One region of the Amycolatopsis sp. NPDC114504 genome, then DNA from elsewhere that is predicted to be linked to it. Evidence: riboswitches for the same ligand, from Rfam matches in the RefSeq annotation. Region 1 holds a riboswitch; each other region holds the start of a gene.

Region 1 (7,453 bases):
CGCTCGCGCGGCTGGTCGAGCTCGCCGCCCAGGCCGCGCGGGACGACGATGTCGAGCTGGCCGTCCACCACCTCGCGTCGCCGGAGCGGGCGGTCGAGCTGGCGAACCGGCTGGAAGAGGCCGTGCCGCGGTCGGCGGGCTGCGTGGTTTCCGAGCTGGGCGCGGTGATCGGGGCCCACACCGGGCCGGGGGTGCTCGGGGTCGTCGTCCAGCGGACGGTTCCGTCCCGCGGCTAGTGCGGTGACCGGAGACGCCGGCCGGATGCGCTGACGGGCACCTTCCCCGCGACGGGCCCTTTCCGCTCGTCCACTTCGGCCACGCGCGCGGCCCGCCACCGGCGCCGGCGCGCCGAACCCTCCAGCATGCCACCCGGGTACGACGGAAACGGCCGTTCCGGCCCGGGCGGGGTGGATCCGTCCACAGCACCCCGGTTGTCCACAGGACGCGGCGGCACCCCTGTCGGACGCCGCCCCGCGAGCCCTAACGTCGATCGTGTGTTCGAGCAGCCCGCCCGGGATCCGGGCCCTCCCGTCAACGACCGGCTCGCCTGGCTGGCCGACCAGTTCTCGCCCGATGCGAGCACGGTCGGGCCCGGCGGCCGGCTGGTCCGGCGCTGGCTGCCCGGTGGAGCCGCCGGGGCCGGCCGCCGCCGGTGGGCGTTCGCCGGCGTCCTCGTCTCGGTCGTGGTGATCGTCCTCGGTGCGGTCGCGCTCTTCGGCGGCCCGCCGGTACCCGAGCCACCACCGTCGCTGCCCAGCGCGAAACCGGCGAGCGAAGCGTCGGCCCGGGCGGCGCCCCCGGCCGGTCTCGTCATCAGCGTGATCGGCCGCGTCCGGTCGCCCGGCCTGGTCACCGTGGTCCAGGGCGCCCGCGTCGCGGACGTCCTGCGGGCCGCGGGCGGCGCCGAGCCCGGCGCGGACCTGAGCGCGCTCAACCTCGCCCGCCGGGTGACCGACGGGGAGCAGCTCGCGGTCGGGATCCCGGCACCACCCGCCGCCGTGGCCGCCGGTGCTCCGGCGGCCGCCAAGGTCGACCTCAACGCGGCGAGCGCGGACCAGCTGGACACGCTGCCCGGCGTCGGCGAGGTGACGGCCCAGCGGATCGTCCAGTGGCGCACCGAGCACGGCGGCTTCGCGAAGGTCGAGCAACTGCGCGACGTCTCCGGCATCGGGGAAAGCAAGTTCGAAAAGCTGCGCGAGCAGGTGACGGTCGGATGAGCACCCTCCCTGCGACCGACACCCGGCAGGACCTGCGGCTCGTCCCGGCGGCGCTGGCGTGCTGGCTCGCCGCACTCGGCGGCCTGCTGCTGGGCTGGTGGACGGCCGTCGCCGTCGGCCTCGCCTCGGCGGTGCTCGCCGGACTGGTGCTCTGGCGGGCGCGAGGGCGTCCCCGGGCGCTCGGCGCGGCCGCGGCACTGCTGGTGCTGGGACTCGCCGCCGCCGGCCCGGTCGCCTGGCGAATCCGGGACGCGCAACGCGACGACCTCCGCGCGGCTTCGGCCGACGGGCTCCCCGCGTCGGTGCGGGTCGTCGTCGCCGAGCGCCCGAAGCCCGTGCGCGGCGCGGGTTATGCCGATCAGCAGGCCGGTGCCCGGTCGGTGGTGCTGACGGCCGACGTCCGCACGGCGTCGGTCGACGGCCGGCCGGTCACATCGTCCGGACGCGTCCTGCTGCTGGCGCCGGTCGCGCAATGGGCGTCACTGTTGCCGGGCCAGGACGTGACGGCGAGCGGCCTGCTGATGGCGCCACGCGGCTCGGACCTGACCGTCGCGGTGCTGTCCGTGCGCGGCCCGCCGGGCGACCTCGGGCCGGCGCCGTGGTGGCAGCGGACCGCGGCCGGCCTGCGCGCCGGACTCCACGACCTGTGCCAGGTCCTGCCCGATGAACCCGGCGGCCTGCTGCCTGGGCTGGTCTTGGGCGACACGAGCGGGTTGTCGCCGCGGGTCGAGCAGGAGTTCATCACCGCCGGGCTCGCCCATCTGACCGCGGTCAGCGGGGGAAACCTCGCCGTCGCGTGTGGCGCGGTGCTGCTCCTGCTGCGCTTCCTGCGGCTCGGGCCGCGGCTGTCGGCGGTGGCGGCCGGTGCGTGCCTGGCCGGTTTCCTCGTGCTGGTCGGGCCGGAGCCCAGCGTGCTGCGGGCCGGGGTGATGGCGGCGGTCGCGTTGCTGGCTCTGGCGCTGGGCAAGCGAGGCTCGGCGTTGCCCGCGCTGGCGTTCGCGGTGTGCGTGCTGGTGGTGACGGATCCGGCGATGGCGACGGACTTCGGGTTCGCGTTGTCGGTGTTCGCCACGGCCGGGCTGGTGCTCATCGCGCCACGCTGGGCCGCTGCGCTGGCCCGTCGCGGCGTCCCGCCGGGGTTCGCCGACGGGCTGGCGATCCCGCTGGCCGCCTTCCTCGTGACGGCGCCGGTCATCGCGGGCATGGCGGGGTCGGTGAGCCTGGTTTCGGTGCTGGCCAACGTCCTCGCCGCGCCCGTGGTGGCCCCGGTGACGGTGCTCGGCCTGCTGGCGACGGTGCTCGGTCCCTGGTGGCCGGGCGCAGGGAAGGTCCTGGTGCACTTGGCCGACCCGGAGGCCCGGTGGCTGATCACCGTGGCGCGCCACGGCGCGCGGGCTCCCGGCGCGGTCGTCGCCTGGCCAGGCGGCTGGTCGGGTGGGCTGCTCGCCGCCGGGGTGCTGGTGGTGCTGGTGCTGGCCGCCCGGCGCCGGCGGGTGCGGCTGGTGCTGGCGGTGCTGGTCGTCGGCGCGCTGCTGATCTTCGTGCCGGTCCGGGTGCTCGCGCCGGCGTGGCCACCGCGGAACTGGGCGATGGTCGAGTGCGACGTCGGGCAGGGCGACGCGGTCGTGCTGGCGACCGCCGAGCCGGGACGCGCGGTCGTCGTGGACACCGGACCCGAGCCGGGGCCGGTGGACGAGTGCCTGCACCGGCTGGCGGTCGACCGGATCCCGCTGCTGGTGCTGAGCCACCTGCACGCCGACCACATCGGCGGGCTGGCGTCGGTCTTCGATGGCCGGGCGGTCGGCGGGATCGCCGTCGGCCCGGGGCGGGCGCCGGAGTGGGCGTGGCGGCAGGTCGCCGCGGAGGCGAAGCGGCAGGGCGTGCCGCTGGTGGAGCTGAGCCCGGGGGAGCAGCTGGCGTGGCCCGGGCTGTCGCTCGACGTGCTCGGCCCGCACTACGTGCCGGAACGCTCGGCTGGACAGCAGGACGGCACGACGATCAACAACAGCTCGGTGGTCCTGCGAGCGCGGAGCCCCGCCGGCCGGGTGCTCCTCACCGGTGACGTCGAGCTGGCGGCCCAGGCCGACCTGCTGGCCGACGGCGACGACCTGAAGGCGGAGGTGTTGAAGGTTCCTCACCACGGTTCGCGTTACTCGCTGCCGTCGTTCCTCGCGGCGGTGGCGCCGCGGGTGGCGTTGGTCAGCGTGGGCGCCGGCAACACCTACGGGCACCCGAACAAGTCCACAATAGACAGTCTGAAAGCGCTGGGAGCATTGGTGACCCGGACCGATATGGATGGTGACACGGCCGTGGTCGGCGACCCGGCCGGGCCGGCCGTAGCGCGCCGGGGCGAGCCGCGTGGCCCGCCCCGGCGGTGAGCGTCAGTAGCCGAGCGCCTCGTTCACGGCCTTGACGGAAGCCGCCACGGTCGCCTTCGGGCCGATGTGGTTCTCGACCGCGTCGAGGGTCTTGAGGCCGTCGCCGGTGATCAGGAGGACCGTCTCGGCGTCCGGGTCCAGCTTGCCCGTCTCGATCAGCTTCTTCGCCGTCGCGACGGTGACGCCGCCCGCGGTCTCGGTGAAGATGCCTTCGGTGCGGGCCAGCAGCCGGATGCCTTCGACGACCTCTTCGTCGGTGACGTCCTCGATCGCACCGCCGGTGCGGTTGACGATGTCGAGCACGTAGGGGCCGTCGGCCGGGTTGCCGATCGCCAGCGACTTGGCGATCGTGTCCGGCTTCACCGGCTGGACCACGTCCTGGCCGGCGCGGAAGGCGGCCGACACCGGCGAGCAGCCGGTCGCCTGCGCGCCGAACACCTTGTACGGGCTGGCGTCCACGAGACCGAGCTGGCCCAGCTCGCGGAAACCCTTGTCCACCTTGGTCAGCTGCGAACCGGAGGCGATCGGCACGACGATCTGCGGCGGGATGCGCCAGCCCAGCTGCTCGGCGACCTCGAAGGCCAGCGTCTTCGAGCCTTCCGAGTAGTACGGCCGGACGTTCACGTTCACGAACGCCCACTTCGGGTGCTCGCCGGCGAGCTCGGTGGCGAGGCGGTTGACGTCGTCGTAGTTGCCGTCGACGGCGATCAGGTCGCCGTCGTAGACCGCGGTGGTGAGGATCTTGGCGCGCTCGAGGGTCTTCGGGATCAGCACGACCGACCGCCAGCCGGCGCGGGCCGCGGCGGCGGCCGTCGCGTTGGCCAGGTTGCCGGTCGACGGACAGGCGAGCACCTCGAAGCCGAACTCGCGGGCCGCGGCCAGCGCGACGGCGACGACGCGGTCCTTGAACGAGTGCGTCGGGTTGCCGGTGTCGTCCTTGACCCACAGGCGCTTGAGGCCGAGCTCCTTGGCCAGGCGGTCGGCGCGGATCAGCCGGGTCGCGCCGGGCTCGGTGTTCGGGATCTCTTCGATGTTCGACGGAACCGGGAGGAGCTTCTTGTAGCGCCAGATGTTCTTGGGGCCGGCCTCGATGTCTTCGCGGCGGACGCGGCCGAAGTCGTAGGCGACCTCGAGCGGCGAGAAGTCCTCGGCAGAGACGAACTCCGGCGCGAGCGGCTGCCGGTGGCCCTCTTCCTTCGACACCAGCTCGACGGCGGGACCGAGATCCGGGGTCTTCGTGGTGGAGGTCGTTCCGAGGGTGGCGGTCATCGCGAGGTTCCTTCCTCATCTGCCCCGCCGAAGCGGGCCGGAATTGGCACCGTGGTCGTCAGCTACCCCGCGAATGCGGGATGACGGGCTGTACGCCGGTTGCCGGGGCTTCGTCGGGCCGTTCCCTCTGCCCCTCTGGATGAGCGGTATTCGGTTGTCGGTGCGCGCCAAACTGCGCGCCGCCTCGAGGACACCGTACGACATGGCGCTCGGGCCGTGCCATGCCGGCCGCTCGACATCACCGGAGCGGGCGCACGACACCGCAAGTGAGAGGATCCTCCCGTGACCGCCCAAGCCACCGCCCCGGCCCCGCTGCACCTGGTCCTGGGTGAGGAAGAACTGCTGATCGAGCGCGCCGTCCGCGAGACGCTCGCCGCGGCCCGCGCGCTCGACGCCACGGCCGAGCTGACCCGGGTCCGGGTGTCCGATCTCACAGCCCCCGAGCTGGCCGAACTCGTCAGCCCGTCGCTGTTCAGCGAGGGCCGCGTGATCGTCCTGGAGTCGGGGCAGGACATCTCGCAGGAGCTGGCCGACGCCGTGGCGTCCTACCTGAAGGACCCGGCGGACGGCGTCGTGCTGGTCGTCGTGCACACCGGCGGTGGGCGCAGCAAGGCGGGCAAGACGCTCCCGGCGGTGCTGAAGAAGGCCGGCGCCGAGGTCACGGAGTGCCCGAAGATGACCAAGCCGGCCGAGCGCGAGCAGTTCGTGCGCCACGAGGTGCGCCGCGCGGGCGGCAAGATCGACCCGGCGGGAGTCGCCGCGCTGATCGACGCCGTCGGCTCCGACCTGCGGGAACTCTCCTCGGCGGCGACGCAGCTGGTGGCGGACGCCGGTGGGTCCGTCGACGCCGAAGCGGTCCGCCGCTACCACCGCGGGCGCGCGGACGTGACCGGGTTCGCGGTCGCGGAGAAGGCCGTGAGCGGCGATCGCTCGGCGGCACTGGAGTCGCTGCGCTGGGCGATGCAGCTGGGCGTCCCGCACGTCCTGGTCGCGGACGCACTGGCCGACGCGGTCCGCACGATCGCCCGGGTCTCCGGCGCGGGCCGGGGCAACCCGAACCAGCTGGCGGGCGAGCTGGGCATGCCGCCGTGGAAGATCCGCAAGGCGCAGGGCCAGGTCCGCGGCTGGAACCAGGACGGCCTGGCGACGGCGATGCGCGTGGTGGCGAGGCTGAACGCCGAGGTCAAGGGCGTGGCGGCCGACCCGGGCTACGCGCTGGAGCGCGCGGTCCTCCAGGTGGCGGCCGCCAAGGGCGAGCGCTGATCCCGGACATGCAGAAAGCCCCGGCCGAAGCCGGGGCTTTCTGGGAAATCGAACAGCCGGAAATCAACCAGCTCAGAGCGCGTTGACGCGCTTCGCCAGCGCCGACTTCTTGTTGGCGGCCTGGTTGGCGTGGAGAACGCCCTTCGAGACGGCCTTGTCCAGCTTCTGGGCGGCGTCGCGCTGCAGCTCGACGGCCTTGGCCTTGTCGCCGGCCTCGGCGGCTTCGCGGACCTTGCGGATCGCGGTCTTCACCGAGGACCGGATCGCCTGGTTGCGCAGACGCGCCTTCTCGTTCGTCGTGATGCGCTTGATCTGCGACTTGATGTTGGCCATAGGGGCAACTCCTCTTTCACTCGGTGAGATTCGCCGCCGCGCTGAATTGGCCCCGCTCGGAGAGCGGGCTTCCTCCATGACGGAATGCCGCACGGGCAGCGAGCAGCAACTTTAACAGCCGGGCCGCGGACGTCCGGCACCGGGAGTACGGTGGGCGACGGTAGTGCCTAGGGTTCCGTCGCCGGTCCGCAGGCATCTCGCGGTACACAACCAGGACCGGCGGGTCTGGTCCGAGCGGCACCGTCGGCGGGCCCGGACGGCCGGTCGTTCATCTGACGGGGCAAAAGCCTGGAGGACCCGGTTTTCGCGCGCGCGAAAACCCGAAGGGTCCCATGAACACCACTGCCCTGTCCTTCGTCCTCGTCGCCGCGGTCGTGCACGCCGCGTGGAACCTGGCCGCCAAGCGGATCTCCTCCGGCGGCACCCAGTTCGTCTGGCTCTACTACACCGCTTCCGCGGTCATCCTCCTGCCGGTGACGGTCGTGCTGCTGGTCGTCGAACCGCAACGTCCACAGTGGAGCTGGCTGGTGGCCGCCGTGGTCACGTCGGTGCTGCACATCGCCTACGGCATCGTGCTGCAGCACGGGTACCGCGTGGGTGACCTCTCCGTCGTCTACCCGGTCGCGCGGGGCACCGGGCCGCTGTTGTCGGTGCTGGCCGCCGTCCTCGTGCTCGGCGAACGGCCCGGCTGGCTCGGCCTGCTCGGCGCCTTCCTGGTCGTCGCCGGGGTGCTGGTGATCAGCACCGGCCGCAAGGGCGGCGACCCGCACGCGGTCAAGGCCGGCATCCTCTACGGCCTGCTGACCGGCGCCGTCATCGCCGGCTACACCCTCTGGGACGCGCACTCGGTGACCGGTCTCGGCGTGCCGCCGGTCGTCTACTTCGGCCTCGGCTCGATCCTGCAGAGCGTGCTGCTCGTGCCCGGCGCACTGGCCGGCCGCGCCGAGGTGACGCGGATCTGGCGCGAGCAGCGCCGCGAGGTGCTGGTCGTCG
Region 2 (7,453 bases), 450 kb from region 1:
TAACAGCACGCTGACCAGCGCGAACACCACCGTCACGGCGAGCGTGAACCAGCTGCGCTCGTACGCCGCCAGCACCAGCAGCCCCAGCGTCGCCACGAACACGCCCCGGACGTCGCCGGACAGCCTCAGCTCCAGGGTGGCGACCAGGTCGAGCAGCGGGACGGCCGCCAGCGCGCCCAGGGTGCCGAGCGCGAAGCGGACGGGCCGCGGCGGGGTGCCGGCGCGGCGCAGGCTCCGCCAGTACCAGGCCGCGACGGCGAGCACCACGCAGGCGAGACCGGCCGTCCAGCCGAGGGCCGCCGGGGGCACCACGTCCACCGCTATGGCATTCGCCGTGTACCGGGCGCCGTCCGCGAGACCGGTGCCGCCGACCGCGCCGGTTCCGAGGTCGTGGAGCTCCTGCGTCATCCGGTAGCCGCGCATGTTCACGAACTCGCCGGTCACCGGGGCCGCCGGGACCAGCGCGACCACCGCCATCACGAGCTGGGCGAACCCCAGCGCCGCCAACGGGAACCAGAGTCGTCGTCCATCCCCCATCGGGGCAGGATAGCGCCCGCCAGCAGGACGGCGGCCGAGATCACCACGCCCGGCAGGTCCGCCACGGCGACGGCCACCCCGCCGGCGAGCACCGCCACCGCGAGCACCGGGAGACTGCGTTCGTACCAGGCGACCACGGCCAGGCCGAGCGTCGCGAGCAGCGGGCCGCGGGTGGGCGCGGCGAGGTCGAACCAGCTGAAGGCCAGCAGGTCCAGCAGGGGCACGGCGAGCACGACGCCGGCGGTCGCGAGGGCGGTCACCTTTGCTCCCCACCGCCGGGCGTAGCACGCCACCACGGCGGCGAACGCCGCGATGAGCGTCCACTGCCAGGCCGGTCCGCTGCCGCCGTAAGCCACGACGGTGTCGGCGATGCTCAAGAACTGCTGCCCGCCACCGTGGTCTTCGACGGTGAACCCGAAGATGCTGTCGTAGGACGGCCCACCCGGCCCGGCCGGGAAGTGCGCCGCCAGGTCCGCGGTCACGGCCGAGCGGTGCACCAGCTCGACCGTCACCAGGACCAGCTCGGCGAAACCCAGCAACGCCAACGGAACCCCGTGCCTCCCCATCGGCCCAGGCTAACGCTCAGCAGAACGGCGGCAGCTCCCGCGGGTCGCCGGCCGGGGCCCAGCGGCCGTCCACCTTCGCGTACTCCCAGCGCGCCCCGCGCGCGACGATCTGGCGCAGCGCCAGCACGACGCGGTCGACGTGCTCCTCGGTGCTGCCCAGGCCGAGGCTGACGCGGATCGCCTGCCGCCCGTCGCCGCCGGTGACGCCGATGAGCCGCTTGGCCGCGATGTGGGCGCAGAAAGCGCCGTCGCGGACGCCGATGCCGTACTCGGCCGACAGCACCGCGGCCACCCAGCCCGGGTCGAAGCCGTCGAGGACGAAGCTGAGCGTGCCGACGCGGTCGACCGGCGCGTCGAACAGCCGCAGCTCGGCGCAGCCCGGGATGGCCTCGAGACCCTTGCGCAGCCGGGTGAGCAGGGCCTGCTCGTGCGCCACGACGGCGTCCCAGTTCTCGCTGAGCGTCTCGCAGGCGACGCCGAGCGCGTACACGCCGACGGTGTTGGGCGAGCCCGCTTCGTGGCGCTCGGGCCCGGTGTTCCAGACCACCGCGTCCTCGGTGACGAGCTTGGTCGCGCCGCCGCCGGCGAGGTACGGCTTGGCGGCGCGCAGCCAGTCGGCGCGGCCGATCAGCGCACCCGCACCGAAGGGGGCATACAGCTTGTGGCCGGACAGGGCGACGTAGTCGACGTCCAGCTCCTTGATCGAGATCCGGCGGTGCGGGGCCAGCTGGGCGGCGTCGAGCGCGATGCGAGCGCCGTGCTTCCGTGCCACCGCGGCGATCTCGGCCACCGGCAGGAGCTCACCGGTCACATTGGACGCTCCGGTGACGACGACCAACCGCGGTCCCTGCGGGGAGTCCGCGAGGGCTTCGTCCACAGCGGACACTGCCGCGAGACGCGTGCGCGGGGTCGGGATCCGCCGGACGTTCGGGCCCTGCCACGGCAGCAGCGCGGCGTGGTGCTCGGTGTCGAACACGACGACCGTGGTGTGCCGGGGCAGGCTGCGGGCGAGCAGGTTGAAGGAGTCGGTGGTGTTGCGGGTGAAGACGACGGTGTCGGTCCGGCGGGCATCGACGAAGCGACGCAGGACGTCGCGGGTGCGCTCGTAGAGCTTGGTGGAGACCTGCGACGCGAAGCCGGCGCCGCGGTGGACGCTGGCGTACCAGGGCAGGAACTCGTCGACCTTCGCGCGGACGGCGTCGAGACACGGGGCGCTCGCGGCGTGGTCGAGGTTGGCGTAGCCGATGGTTTCGCCGGTGACGAGCGGGACCCGCAGGGACGCCCCGGCGACGGCCGGAACGGCCTGCGGGACAACGAGTCCGGTGAAGTCGGGCGAAGTGCTGGTGCGATCGATGGCGAGAGTCATCGGTGCCTCCTCGGCGGTCCGGGGGACCCCGGCGAGGGGCCCGCGCTTGCCCGTCGCACGACGCGACCGGCCCGGTCTTCACCCGGGGCACCCCACCGCGGAAGGAGGGTTGCCGGCCAGCAAGCCGGGGCTGAACGCTGGCACTCATGACCTGAGCCAGAAGGTAACCGAGAACGCCGCCGCCGGCCAACCCCCGACTCACATTCTGAGACGGCGCTCACACACCGTGAGGTCTCAGAGCTTCGCGCGGAAGCGTCCCGGCAGCTGCGTCACGGCGTTGTCGGCGAGGTGCGTCGCCGTGCCGGTGTACTGCTCGGCGCCCGCGGTGAAGCGCCAGCCGCCGATGGTCTTGCCGTCGACGGCCTCGCCGCTGGCCGCCGCGACGGCCGTCGAGACCTCGGCGAACGACTTGCCGTCCCAGTTCGCCGCCGCCGGGGCGTCCGGCAGGGTCCAGAGCGTGAAGTGCACGTGGGCGCCGGTGCTGCTGCCCCCGCACGGCAGCGCGTTGCCGGTCGAGCCGAGCTCGGCCCCGGCCTCGACGTGCTCACCGTCGGTGACCGTGATGCCCTCCATGTGGTAGTACCCGGTCCGCCAGCCGCCGGCGTGGTCGATGGTCACCCAGTCCCCGCCGGCGCAGTGCTGCAGGTGGACGGTGCCGGCCAGCGGCGCGCGCACGGTGCGGTCGGCCGGGCTGAAGTCGATGGCGTTCTTGACGCCGGTGCTGCCGTCGTCGGAGTGGATGCCGGCCGAGTAGACCTGCTGGCCGGCCTTGAACGGCAGGGCGAGCGCCGGGAACGGGGCGATTTCGGCGGTCGCGGCCGGCGCCGTGGCCAGCCCGAGGATCGCGGTCATCGCGGCGGCGAGGGCCGCCCCACGCACGTGAAGTTTGGTCACCCTGCGTACTCCTTTGGCTCTGCACTCACCCATTCGAACTAACGAATGGAGCGCACAGTAAGCCAAAAGAGGGAACGAAGGGAAGATCGTGTGAGATTTTTGTGGGACAAGCGCCGGACATCGGCACTGGCTAACGGCCCGACTCGCCCTTCCAGCGGGCCAGGCGGCCGGCCCGGTCCACCGCGCGGAGCCGTCGCTCGACGTCGTCGCGGACGCCGCTCGTGGTGACCACCAGCAGCTGGTCGAGCTCCTGGAGCCGGCTGGTCTTCTGCGGCGTGAAGCCGGCGCCTTCGCGCACGACCAGGCTGACCGTCGCGCCCACCGGCAGCCGCAGCTCCGACAGGTACACGCCGTGCAGCTTCGACCCCGGCTGGATGCGGACCTGCAGCAGCTCGGCCCCCAGCTCGTCCAGCGGCGCGGAGTCGACTTCGATCTCGTGCGCCTCGGAGCTCTTCGCCAGCCCGAGCCAGCGCCCGAGCGGCCCGAGCGTCGCGCCCTGGACCAGCGTCAGCACGATGACCAGCACGAACACCGCGTCGACCAGCCGTTGCGCGCCCGGCACCCCCTGCGACAGCGGGATCATGGCGAGCACGATCGGCACCGCGCCGCGCAGGCCCGCCCACGACAGGAACGCCTGTTCCCGCCACGGCAGCCGGAACGGCAGCATCGCCAGCACGACCGACATCGGCCGGGCCAGCAGCAGCACGACGGCCCCCGCGACCAGGCCCGGCAGCACCGACTCGAGCACCCGGCTCGGCGAGGCGAACAGGCCGAGCAGCACGAACAGCCCGATCTGCGCCAGCCAGCCGAGCCCCTCGGCGAACGACAGCGTGTCCGAGCGGTGCGGCAGCCGCGAGTTCCCGAGCACCAGCGCGGCGACGTAGGTGGCGAGCAGCCCGGACGCGTGCAGCAGCTGCCCGGACGAGTACGCGACGACGCACACCGCGACCGTGGCGACCGGGTAGAGACCGGTCGCCGGCAACGCGGCCTTGCGCAGCGCGAGGCCGCCGAGCCAGCCGAAGGCGAGCCCGATCGCCAGCCCTGCCGCGAGTTCGTAGACGACCAGCAGCGGCAGCGTCCAGTCCACAGTGGTGCCTTCGGCCAGCACCACGACGGCGATGTACGCGGGCGCGTCGTTGATGCCCGACTCGAGTTCCAGCGCCCCGGTGAGCCGTTTGCCGATCCCGGCCGAGCGCAGCACGGAGAACACCGCGGCCGCGTCGGTCGAGGCGAGCACCGCGCCCCACAGCAGCGCGAACCGCCAGTCGAGGCCCAGCAGCCAGTGCAGGGCGGCCCCGGTCACCGCGATGCTCACCACAACGGCCACAGTGGACAGTGCGATCCCGATGCCCAGCGCCGGTTTCACCGCCGACCAGCGGGTCGTCAGCCCGCCTTCGGCGAGGATCATGACGAGCGCGGCGAGGCCGAGCGACTGGGTCAGCTCGGGGTTGTCGAACCGGATGCCGAACCCGGCTTCGCCGAGCAGCACGCCGATCGCGAGGTAGAGCAGCAGCGACGGCAGGCCCAGCCGGATCGACACGCGCACGGCGAGCACGGAGGCGAGCAGCACGACGCCGCCGACGCCGAGCAGCACGGGAAGCTGGTCCATGCCGCCTCCCTCCGAGTGCCGTGGGCCCTCAGAATAGTGAAGCGGTCGAGTTAACTCCTTCGTGTACCGCTGGGGCGCGCCGACGGCGTGGTGTGTTAAGGCCCACCGAGCGCGGCGAGATCGACACCGAGTGCCGCGAACGGCTTCTCCGCCGCCGGAAACACCTTCACCGCGCGATGCCCGTCGCGGCCGACCCAGCCGGCGCCGACCGCGCGCTCGAGCAGCGCGGCGGGCACGGCTCCGGCGAGGTGGTCGCGCCGCTCCGTCCAATCCAGACAGTCGCGCAGCGGCGAGCGTCGCCCGGGCTCGAGCGGCACGCCGAGCTCGGCCAGCACCTCTCGGCCGCGGCCGGTCAGCGCCAGGCCGCCGTCGGCGTCGACCAGGCCGGTGGCCAGCATGCCGTCGCGGACCGCGACGCCGAGCACACCGGCGAGGTGGTCGTAGCAGGTCCGCGCGAACCCGAGCCGCTTCACCCGCAACGACGACTTCAGCCCGGTCACGGGCCGGTGCTCAGCGTGCTGGGCGAGGTGCTCGATCAGCTCGGCGACGCGCGGGTCGGCGATCCGGACGTAGCTGGCCCGGCCCTGCTTGACCCGGGCGACGAACCCGGCGTCGACCAGCCGGGTGACGTGCTCGCTGGCCGTGGAGAGCGCGATCCCGGCCGCCTTCGCGAGCTCACCGACGGTCCACGCCCGCCCGTCGAGCAGGGCGAGGCACATGGTGGCCCGGCTCGGGTCGGCGAGCACCGCGGCGACCTCGGCGAGAGCGATCGTCTCCATGCGCCCACGGTACGGCGGCCACCCTTCGCCCGCGGCCGAAGCGTCGAACGGACGACACGCGTACCCAGGCGGACGACTCGCGTACCCAGGCGGACGACACGACCCAGGCCTGGTGTGTCGTCCATCGGGGTACGCGTGTCGTCCGGGCGGGTACGCGTGTCGTCCGGACGGGTGCGGGTCAGAGGGCTTTCAGGAACTTCGCGGCCAGGGTGACCGCCGGGCCTGAGTCGTTCGAGTCCTCCAGGACCACCGCGAAAGCGACGTTGGCGCGGTAGCCGACGAACCAGCCCGTGGCCTCCGAGCCGTCGCCGAACTGGGCCGTGCCCGTCTTGCCGAAGACGTTCCCCGCGCCGGCCGCGCCCCGGCCCGTTCCGCTGGTGACGACCGCGCGCATCATCGTCCGCACCTGGCCGAGCACCGACGCGGGCGGCGGCGAGTACCCCTTGACGACGGTGGTGTCGAGGTCGTGCCACAGCCGCGGCGTGATCGCCTTGCCGGACGCGACCGTCGCCGCCATCACCGCGCCGCCGAGGCAGCTCGCCTGGATCCGGCCCTGGCCGAACCCGTCCTCGACCTGCTCGTCCTTGCTCGCCGCGGGCTCGACCTTGCCCAGCTCGGTGTCGATCCCCGGGATCTCGTAGTCGGCGTTGAGACCCAGCTCGTTCGCGGCCTTCACCAGGCCGTCGGCCGGCAGGTCCAGCGCGAGCCGCCCGAACGTCGTGTTGCACGACCGCGCGAACGCCGTCTGCAGGTTCGTCGCGCCCAGCTCGAAGCCCTCGTTCTTGACCGTCCGCGTCCCGATCGTCGCGACGCCGGGGCAGTCGACCGGCGACTGCGCGGTCAGGCCGCTCTGCTGGACCGCGGCGACGGACGTCGCGATCTTGAACGACGAACCGGGCTCGTACAGCCCGCTGAGCGCCTTGGGTGACAGTCCGGCGGCGCTGTTCTGCGCGACGGCCAGGATGTCGCCCGAGCCCGTGTCGAGGGCGACCAGCATCGCCGAGCCCTTGAAGCTGTCGACCGCGGCCTGCGCGGAGTTCTGCGCGGCCAGGCTCAGGCTCGACGTCACCGTCTTCGCGTCGCCGTCGGCCTTCCCGAACAGCGTCTCCACGCTCTTCCCCACGGTGTCGACGCGCTCGACGGCGAAGCCGCCGCCCGTCGCCGCCGAGACCTGCCCGACCAGCGCCGAGTGCAGCAGCGGAGCGGGGTTGCCCTCGACCGTCCGCAAGCCGCCGGCCCCGTTGACCAGCAGGGGCTTGCCGTCGCGGTCGGCGACGGCGGTCGTGTCCGGCACGGCCGTGCTGACGACCAGCCGCTGCCCCACCTCCAGCTTCGGGTGCAGCAGCGACGGCGCCCAGTGCACGAGCCATTTGCCGTCGGCCTGGGTCAGCTCGAACGGCACGTCGTAGGTCCAGGTGCCCGGCTTCAGCGCCCACGCCATGCTGAACGTCCCGCTGGTCCGCTTGGCCCCGGCCGGGGTCGGCTGCAGGACGGTCAGCTTGGCCACGACCGACCTCGGGCTCAGCGTGTTCCGCGCGTCCCGCAGGGCCACCGCGGCCGCGGGTGCGGCGTCGGTCAGCTTGGCCGCCGCGTCCGGGTTGTTCTCGGCCACGTCCTGCAGGTACTCCGTGATCGCCGAGTGCGGGTCGGCCGCGCCCGGGCTCTCGACGCTCGTGGCCCCGGCTTCCGCCTCGGGCGCCGA
Region 3 (7,453 bases), on a different contig from region 1:
AGGTATGCATGGGTGACGAGAAGCGCGAGCTGCCGCCGGTCCCGGACCGGCTCCCGGTGTCGGTGGTGGACGCGCACACCCATCTCGACGCGTGCGGCGCGGTCACCGCGGCCGAGGTCACGGCCATGGTCGACCGCGCCGAGCGCGCCGGCGTCGCCCGCGTCGTCACGGTCGCCGACGACCTCGCCTCGGCCCGCTGGGCCGCCGAGGCCGCCACCTGGGACAGCCGGGTCTGGGCCGCCGTCGCGATCCACCCGACGCGCACCAAGGAGTTCGGCGAGGCCGAGAAGTCCGAAGTGGAGCGCCTGGCCGGCCACGAGCGCGTGGTCGCGGTCGGCGAGACCGGCCTCGACTACTACTGGGACTACTCGCCGCACGACGCCCAGCAGGAGGCGTTCCGCTGGCACATCGACCTCGCCAAGCGGCTCGACAAGCCGCTGATGATCCACGACCGCGAGGCCCACGACGACGTGCTGCGCATCCTGGCCGAAGAGAATGCGCCGAATGCCGTAATCTTCCATTGTTTTTCCGGAGACGCGGAAATGGCGCGCAAGTGCGTCGACGCGGGATACGTCCTTTCCTTCGCCGGCACGGTGACGTTCAAGAACGCGAAGGGGCTCCACGAGGCGGCCCGGCTCTGCCCGGCGGACCAGTACCTCGTCGAAACCGACGCACCGTTTCTGACCCCCCACCCGTTCCGTGGGCGGCCGAACGAGCCGTTCGGCGCGGCCTACACCGTCCGTCACCTCGCGGCGCTCAGGGGCGAAGCTGTCCACGAAGTCGCCGAATCGGTCCGGACCACTGCCGAGCGGGTCTACCGACTCCCCAGTGTCACAACGGGTTGAACGCATTGCGACATCAGGGTTCCTTGATCGTCCACCTGATGGAGTGACGGGGATCACGACACTCCGGGGGGTGTTTGCGCAACCCGGCGGGACCCGTTACTGTCCCGTGATCGTGCCGGTCGGTACTGCACCATGCAGTTGCCGGCTGTTACGCCCACAGTCACGTCAGTGCACGTCGGGGAAGCGGAACCGGGTAGGTACGACCGGGACCGTGACGATGGCGCCGGCTGCGGGCCCAGACGTAAAGACGCCGCCCCGAACGGCGTCTTGGGAAAGGGAACGACAGCGGTGACAGGTAGCAGACAGGCTGGAGCGCGCTCCGCGGCCGTCCTCGATCGTCATTACGAGGACACCGCCTACGGCCAGCTCGACTTCTCCGACGACCCGAACATCACGCAGCAGGACATCCTCGCCGCGCTCGGCCCCGACGCCGACGCGATGATGGCCGAGATCGACGTCGACGTCGACGAGCTGATCCGGCTCATCAACGCCGAGACGACGTACCTGCCACCGATCGTCATCCCGGACGAGATCGAGGCGGACCGGACCGCGTCCCCGCAGGCCAAGCGGGCCATGCTGGACGAGGGCCTGCGCGAGACCACCAAGATCTGGAAGCGCCGCTTCCTCAAGGGCGCCGTCCTCGGCGTCATGATCAGCATCGCCGGCGGTGGCGCGGCCGCGCTGGCGATGAACAAGAGCATCACCGTCGACGTCGACGGCCAGCAGACCACCGTGCACTCGTTCGGCGACACCGTCGGCGAAGTGCTGGAGGACGCGGGCCTGTCCGTCGGCGCGCACGACTCGCTCTCCCCGTCCCCGCAGGCGGAGGTCGGCGACGGCGGTGTCATCAAGCTCGAGCGCGGCCGTCAGCTGAAGATGATCGTCGACGGCGCGGAGCACACCTCCTGGGTCCGCGCGACCCACCTCGGCGACGCGCTCGGCCAGCTCGGCATGGCCGGGGTGGACAAGCCCGGCACGTGGATGTCGATGCCGAAGGACGGCGAGCTGCCCCTGCAGGGCGCCACCGTCGAGATCAAGACCCTCAAGAACCTCACGCTCTACGACGGCGCCAACGCGCCGAAGAAGGTCACCACGACCGCGGTCACCACGAAGGAGTTCCTGGGCGAGTACAAGCTCACCCTGGGCCCGGAGGACCAGGCCGAGGGCGGTCTGGACGTCAAGCTGACCGACGGCGCCGAGGTGCACATCAGCCGCACCGGCGTCTCGACGGTCGTCCAGAAGGAAGACATCGCCCCGCCCGAGCAGAAGGTCGACGACCCGGACCTCGTCAAGGGCAAGACCTCGGTCGAGGACCCGGGCACGCCCGGCGAGAAGATGGTGACCTACAAGGTCACGCAGAAGAACGGCAAAGAGGTCTCCCGCGAGAGCATCTCCGAGCAGGTCATCACCCAGCCGAAGCCGAAGATCATCCACGTCGGCACCAAGCAGGCCCCGACGCCGGCGATCGGCGACGGCTCCGCGTGGGACCGCATCGCGCAGTGCGAGTCGGGCGGCAACTGGGCCATCAACACCGGCAACGGCTACTACGGCGGCCTCCAGTTCGACAAGCGCACGTGGGACGCCTACGGCGGCGACGAGTACGCGGCGCTCCCGAACCAGGCTTCGCGCGAGCAGCAGATCGCGATCGCGGAGAAGGTCAAGGCCGGCCGTGGCGGCAGCTACAGCGCTTGGCCGGTCTGCGGCAAGAAGGCCTGACACGCTTTTCGAGCGGCCCCCACCTCGACGAAGTGGGGGCCGTTTCGCGTGCGCGGAAAGGCATCACGCGTGTCCCGAGGGGCATCACCCGTGATCAGGCGGGCATCACGCGTGATGCCCCTCCAATCACGCGTGATGCCTGCTCAGTCACGCGTGATGCCCCATCGGTAAGCTCCAGCGGTGGTTGAACTGTTGGGACCTGCCGAGATCCGCGGGCTGGCGGCCGAGCTGGACGTGCGGCCGACCAAGAAGCTCGGGCAGAACTTCGTGCACGATCCCAACACCGTCCGGCGGATCGTCGAGCTGGCGGACGTCGGCCCGGACGACGTCGTCCTCGAGGTCGGGCCCGGGCTCGGGTCGCTGACCCTCGGGCTGCTCGCCACCGGTGCGCGCGTCGTCGCCGTCGAGATCGATCCCAAGCTCGCCGAACGGCTGCCCAAGACCGTCGCCGACCGGGGGCCCGAGGTCTCGGAACGGCTCCAGGTCGTCACGGCCGACGCGCTGCGGATCACCGACGACCAGTTGCCGCGGCCGACCGCGCTCGTCGCGAACCTGCCCTACAACGTCGCCGTCCCGGTCGTGCTGCACCTGCTCGCCGAGGTGCCGTCGCTCACGTCCGGCCTCGTCATGGTCCAGACCGAGGTCGCCGACCGGATGGCGGCGGGCCCCGGCAGCCGGATCTACGGCGTGCCGAGCGTCAAGCTCGCCTGGTACGGCCCCGCGCGCAAGGTCGGCGCCGTGCCGCGCTCGGTGTTCTGGCCGGTGCCGAACGTCGACTCCGCGCTCGTCGCCTTCGAACGCGGTGACGCTCCGGCGTCGGACGACCGCGATCGGCTCTTCGGCCTCGTGGACGCCGCTTTCTCACAGCGCAGGAAGACGCTCCGCGCCGCGCTCGCCGGCTGGGCGGGCTCGGCCGAGCGGGCCGGGGAGCTGCTCACGGCCGCCGGGATCGACCCGAAGACCCGCGGTGAACAGCTGGACGTGCACGACTTCGCGAGGCTCGCCGCCGCGCGTTAGCACGTCCACAGTGGAAGTCAACGCGGTCCGGCGAAAATACGCCTCTTGACGTGCGATCTCGCGATTCGGACACCTCCACTCGTGTGATCTGGGCCAACAGGCTTGCTTTCGCTCGCCGGGATCGGCTTTACTCGGAAGTGTCCATCCCGAGCGACTGAGAGACCTGGCTCGCCGAAGTCGCAGCAACCACCCCCCGCGGGGAAGGTGCTACCGCCAGGACCGATGGAGGCCGTTTCCGATGAAGAGGGTAGCTCGCCCCCTGCTCCTGACCAGGCGTCGCGTAGTCGACGAAGGCCGCCGCTCCGTGACCGCATGTCGACGCTCCCACTGAGCTTGTCGTAGCCGGTCCACCTCTTCTTCATGCACCGTCCTCAAAGGACGGACTTCGCCTGCGGCCGGGTGCCGCGCGCTGCGCGCACCCCGTTTTCTGGAGCCTTCGTGATCACCGTCGAAAACTTGTCCAAAACCTTTGCCACCAACGGAAACTCGGTCGTCGCCCTGCACGACGTGAGCGTCGAGGTCCAGGCCGGCTCGCTGTTCGGCGTGGTCGGCCCGGCCGGGTCCGGCAAGTCCGTCCTCGCCCGCTGCATCGCGCTGCAGGAGCGGCCCGACCGCGGCGTCGTCCGCCTCGACGGCCTCAACACCGGCACCCTCGACGGCCGCCGGCTGCGCGAAATCCGCCGCCAGCTCGGCGTCGTCTCGACGAAACCGGAGCTGATCGCCGAGCGCACGATCGCCGGCAACATCGCCTCCCCGCTCGAGCAGCTCGGCGTCGACGGCCCGCAGCGCCGCAGCCGGGTCGGCTCGCTGCTCGACCTCGTCGGCCTGACGCAGCGCGCGACGCAGCGTCCCGGTGAGCTGACCGAGGGTCAGCTCCGCCGCGTCGCGGTCGCGAAGGCACTGGCCGCGGCGCCGGCGGTGCTGCTCGCCGACGACCCGACCGCCGGCATCGACCCGGAGGAGGCCGGCGCGGTGCTCACCGTGCTCGACCGCGCCCGCGCCGAGCTGGGCACCACCGTCGTGGTCACGACCCCGGACGCCGGCGTGGTCCGCCGGGTCTGCGACGACGTCGCGGTGCTCGAAGACGGCACGGTCGTCGAGCGCGGCACTGTCCTCGACCTGGTCTCGAACCCGGCCAGCCGCACCGCGCAGGCGCTGCTGCCCGCCATCGAGACCACCCGCGCCCAGATCGCCCGCTACGACCGCTCGGCCGACGTCGTGCTGATCGGTTTCGCTTCGGTCGGCGCGCTGCTGCCCGAGGCCGCGGGCCGGTTCGACGTCGAGTTCGCCACGATCGGCGGCGGCCTGACCCGGATCGGCGACACCCCGGTCGGCCGGTTCCGCCTCGGCGTCCGCGGCGAGCGGGCCGACGCGGCACTGGCGTGGGTCGCCGAGCGCGGCGGCCACGTGACGCACACCGCGCGCGGCCCCCAGGGTGTCGCGGCAGCTTGACCCGAACGCCGTAAACGCCCCGATGCGCACGTCGCATCGGGGCGTTTTCGCGGCCACGTAGGCTGGTCGGGTGCTCGCCGTAGTTCCGCCCCCAGTCACCGTCCGGGTCCCGGCCAAGGTCAACCTGCACCTGGCGGTCGACGACCTGCGCGAAGACGGTTACCACGAGCTGGTGACCGTGTTCCAGGCCTTGTCGCTGACCGACGAGGTGACCGTCGCGGTCACCGAAGAGCCGGGCGTGGAGATCTACGGCGAGGGCGAGGGCTCGGTGCCCGCCGACGGCACCAACCTGGCCTGGCGCGCGGTCGAAGCGCTTTCCGCGCACGTCGGCCGCACCGAAGCGCCGAACGTTCGGGTGGTGCTGCGCAAGGGCATCCCGGTCGCGGGCGGCATGGCGGGCGGCAGTGCCGACGCGGCGGCGACGCTGGTCGGGCTGGCGAGCCTCTGGAACCTCGACGTCACGCGCGACGAGCTGGCCGAGCTCGCCGCCGGGCTGGGCAGCGACGTCCCGTTCGCGCTCTACGGCGGCACCGCGCTGGGCACCGGGCGCGGCGAGCAGCTCGTGCCGGTGCTGTCGCGGCACACTTTCCACTGGGTGCTGGCGTTCGACTCCGAAGGGCTGTCGACGCCGAAGGTGTTCAAGGAGCTGGATCGCCTGCGCGCGGACGGCAACCCGCCGCGGATCGGCTCGCACACCCCGGTCGTCGAGGCGCTGGCTTCGGGCGACCCGCGTCAGCTGGCGCTGTTGCTGGGCAACGACCTCCAGGCGGCGGCGGTTTCGCTGCGGCCGGGGCTGCGCCGGACGCTCCGGGCCGGCGTCAACGCGGGCGCGCTCGCCGGCACGGTCTCCGGCTCCGGCCCGACGTGCGCGTTCCTCTGCGAGGACGCGCAGACCGCGGTCGAGGTCGCCGCGGAGCTGTCGGGCGCGGGGGTGTGCCGCACGGTCCGGGTGGCGCACGGCCCGGTCCCCGGCGCCCGCGTGGTCGGCGGGGACGACGCGCCGCGCCCGGCGCCGCCGCGCGTGCACGCCTGACCGTCCATTGTAGATTTCTCTTTCCCGGAAAGGAACGGCTGAGCGGATGGCCAACCTGGTCAACCTGGAAGCGGTGAGCAAGTCCTACGGGGTGAAGCCACTGCTGGACGGCGTCTCGCTGGGCGTCGCGGCCGGGCAGCGCATCGGTGTCGTCGGCCTCAACGGCGGCGGCAAGACCACGCTGCTGGAAGTCCTTTCCGGACTCGCCGCGCCGGATTCCGGGCGGGTGAGCCACGTCGGTGGCCTGCGGATGGCCGTGGTCACCCAGCGGACCGAGCTCCCGGACGGCAGCACCGTCGGCGAGGTCGTGCTCGAACGCTACGGCGCCGAGCACGAATGGGCCGCCGACGCGCGCGTCCGGTCCATTGTGGACGGACTCGGGATCACCGCGATCGGGCTGGACACGCCGACCGCGAACCTCTCCGGCGGCGAGCGGCGCCGGGTCTCCCTGGCGGCCGCGCTGACCGGCGAGCTCGACCTCGTCGTGCTCGACGAGCCGACCAACCACCTGGACGTCGAAGGCGTCCAGTGGCTGGCCGACCACCTGCTGAACCGGCGGATCGCGGTCGTGGTCGTCACCCACGACCGGTGGTTCCTCGACACCGTCGCGAGCCTGACGTGGGAGGTCGCGAACGGCCGCGTCGAGATGTACGAAGGTGGTTACGCGGACTGGATCTTCGCGCGCGCCGAGCGGGCGCGGCTGGCCGCGACGGCCGAGGAGAAGCGGCAGAACCTGGCCCGCAAGGAGCTGGCGTGGCTGCGCCGCGGTCCGCAGGCGCGTTCGTCGAAGCCGCGCTACCGCATCGACGCGGCCGAGGCGCTGATCGCGGACGTCCCGCCGCCGCGCGACTCCGTCGAGCTGATGGCGTTCGCGAAGCGCCGGCTCGGCAAGACCGTGCTGGAGCTGGAAGACACGACGTACAAGGTCGGCGACCGGACGCTACTCGACCACGTCACCTGGCGGGTCGGCCCCGGTGACCGGATCGGCCTGGTCGGGATCAACGGCTCCGGCAAGACGTCCCTGCTGAAGCTGCTCGGCGGCGACGTCGAAGGCTCGACCGGGCGCCGGATCGAGGGCAAGACGGTCGCGCTCGCGCACCTGCGCCAGGAGCTCGACGACCTGCCCGCCGACCTGCGTGTGCTGCAGGCGATCGAGCAGGTGGCCGGGCGCGTGGTGTTCGGCAAGCAGGAGATGACGGCGTCGCAGCTGGGCGAGAAGCTCGGCTTTCCGCAGGCGCGCCAGTGGACCCCGGTCGGCGACCTCTCCGGCGGCGAGCGGCGCCGGCTGCAGCTGTGCCGGCTGCTGATGGCCGAGCCGAACGTGCTGCTGCTCGACGAGCCGACGAACGACCTGGACATCGACACCCTGCAGCAGCTGGAAGACCTGCTC

Evidence for each region. Region 1 has a riboswitch for S-adenosylmethionine ahead of thrC (threonine synthase). Riboswitches for the same ligand answer to the same signal wherever they lie in the genome.
Region 2: another riboswitch for S-adenosylmethionine. It lies ahead of ACZ7PG_RS49860 (aminotransferase class V-fold PLP-dependent enzyme); the one in region 1 lies ahead of thrC (threonine synthase).
Region 3: another riboswitch for S-adenosylmethionine. It lies ahead of ACZ7PG_RS27245 (methionine ABC transporter ATP-binding protein); the one in region 1 lies ahead of thrC (threonine synthase).

Annotation. Positions count from the first base shown of each region.
Region 1 is NZ_JBVKDU010000007.1:277,728-285,180, forward strand. Features, by position in the region: gene ACZ7PG_RS48050 (DegV family protein) at 1-236, shown strand, start outside; gene ACZ7PG_RS48055 (ComEA family DNA-binding protein) at 495-1,217, shown strand; gene ACZ7PG_RS48060 (ComEC/Rec2 family competence protein) at 1,214-3,595, shown strand; gene thrC (threonine synthase) at 3,599-4,864, opposite strand; SAM riboswitch class I at 4,877-5,010, opposite strand; gene holA (DNA polymerase III subunit delta) at 5,147-6,127, shown strand; gene rpsT (30S ribosomal protein S20) at 6,200-6,460, opposite strand; gene ACZ7PG_RS48080 (DMT family transporter) at 6,793-7,453, shown strand, end outside.
Region 2 is NZ_JBVKDU010000007.1:723,851-731,303, reverse strand. Features, by position in the region: gene ACZ7PG_RS49870 (hypothetical protein) at 1-537, opposite strand, end outside; gene ACZ7PG_RS49865 (hypothetical protein) at 477-1,103, opposite strand; gene ACZ7PG_RS49860 (aminotransferase class V-fold PLP-dependent enzyme) at 1,120-2,469, opposite strand; SAM riboswitch class IV at 2,507-2,621, opposite strand; gene ACZ7PG_RS49855 (M23 family metallopeptidase) at 2,704-3,363, opposite strand; gene ACZ7PG_RS49850 (potassium/proton antiporter) at 3,494-4,972, opposite strand; gene ACZ7PG_RS49845 (ArsR/SmtB family transcription factor) at 5,068-5,751, opposite strand; gene ACZ7PG_RS49840 (penicillin-binding transpeptidase domain-containing protein) at 5,930-7,453, opposite strand, start outside.
Region 3 is NZ_JBVKDU010000003.1:1,226,158-1,233,610, reverse strand. Features, by position in the region: gene ACZ7PG_RS27260 (TatD family hydrolase) at 9-845, shown strand; gene ACZ7PG_RS27255 (transglycosylase family protein) at 1,134-2,561, shown strand; gene rsmA (16S rRNA (adenine(1518)-N(6)/adenine(1519)-N(6))-dimethyltransferase RsmA) at 2,742-3,578, shown strand; SAM riboswitch class I at 3,717-3,823, shown strand; gene ACZ7PG_RS27245 (methionine ABC transporter ATP-binding protein) at 4,017-5,030, shown strand; gene ACZ7PG_RS27240 (4-(cytidine 5'-diphospho)-2-C-methyl-D-erythritol kinase) at 5,101-6,063, shown strand; gene ACZ7PG_RS27235 (ABC-F family ATP-binding cassette domain-containing protein) at 6,110-7,453, shown strand, end outside.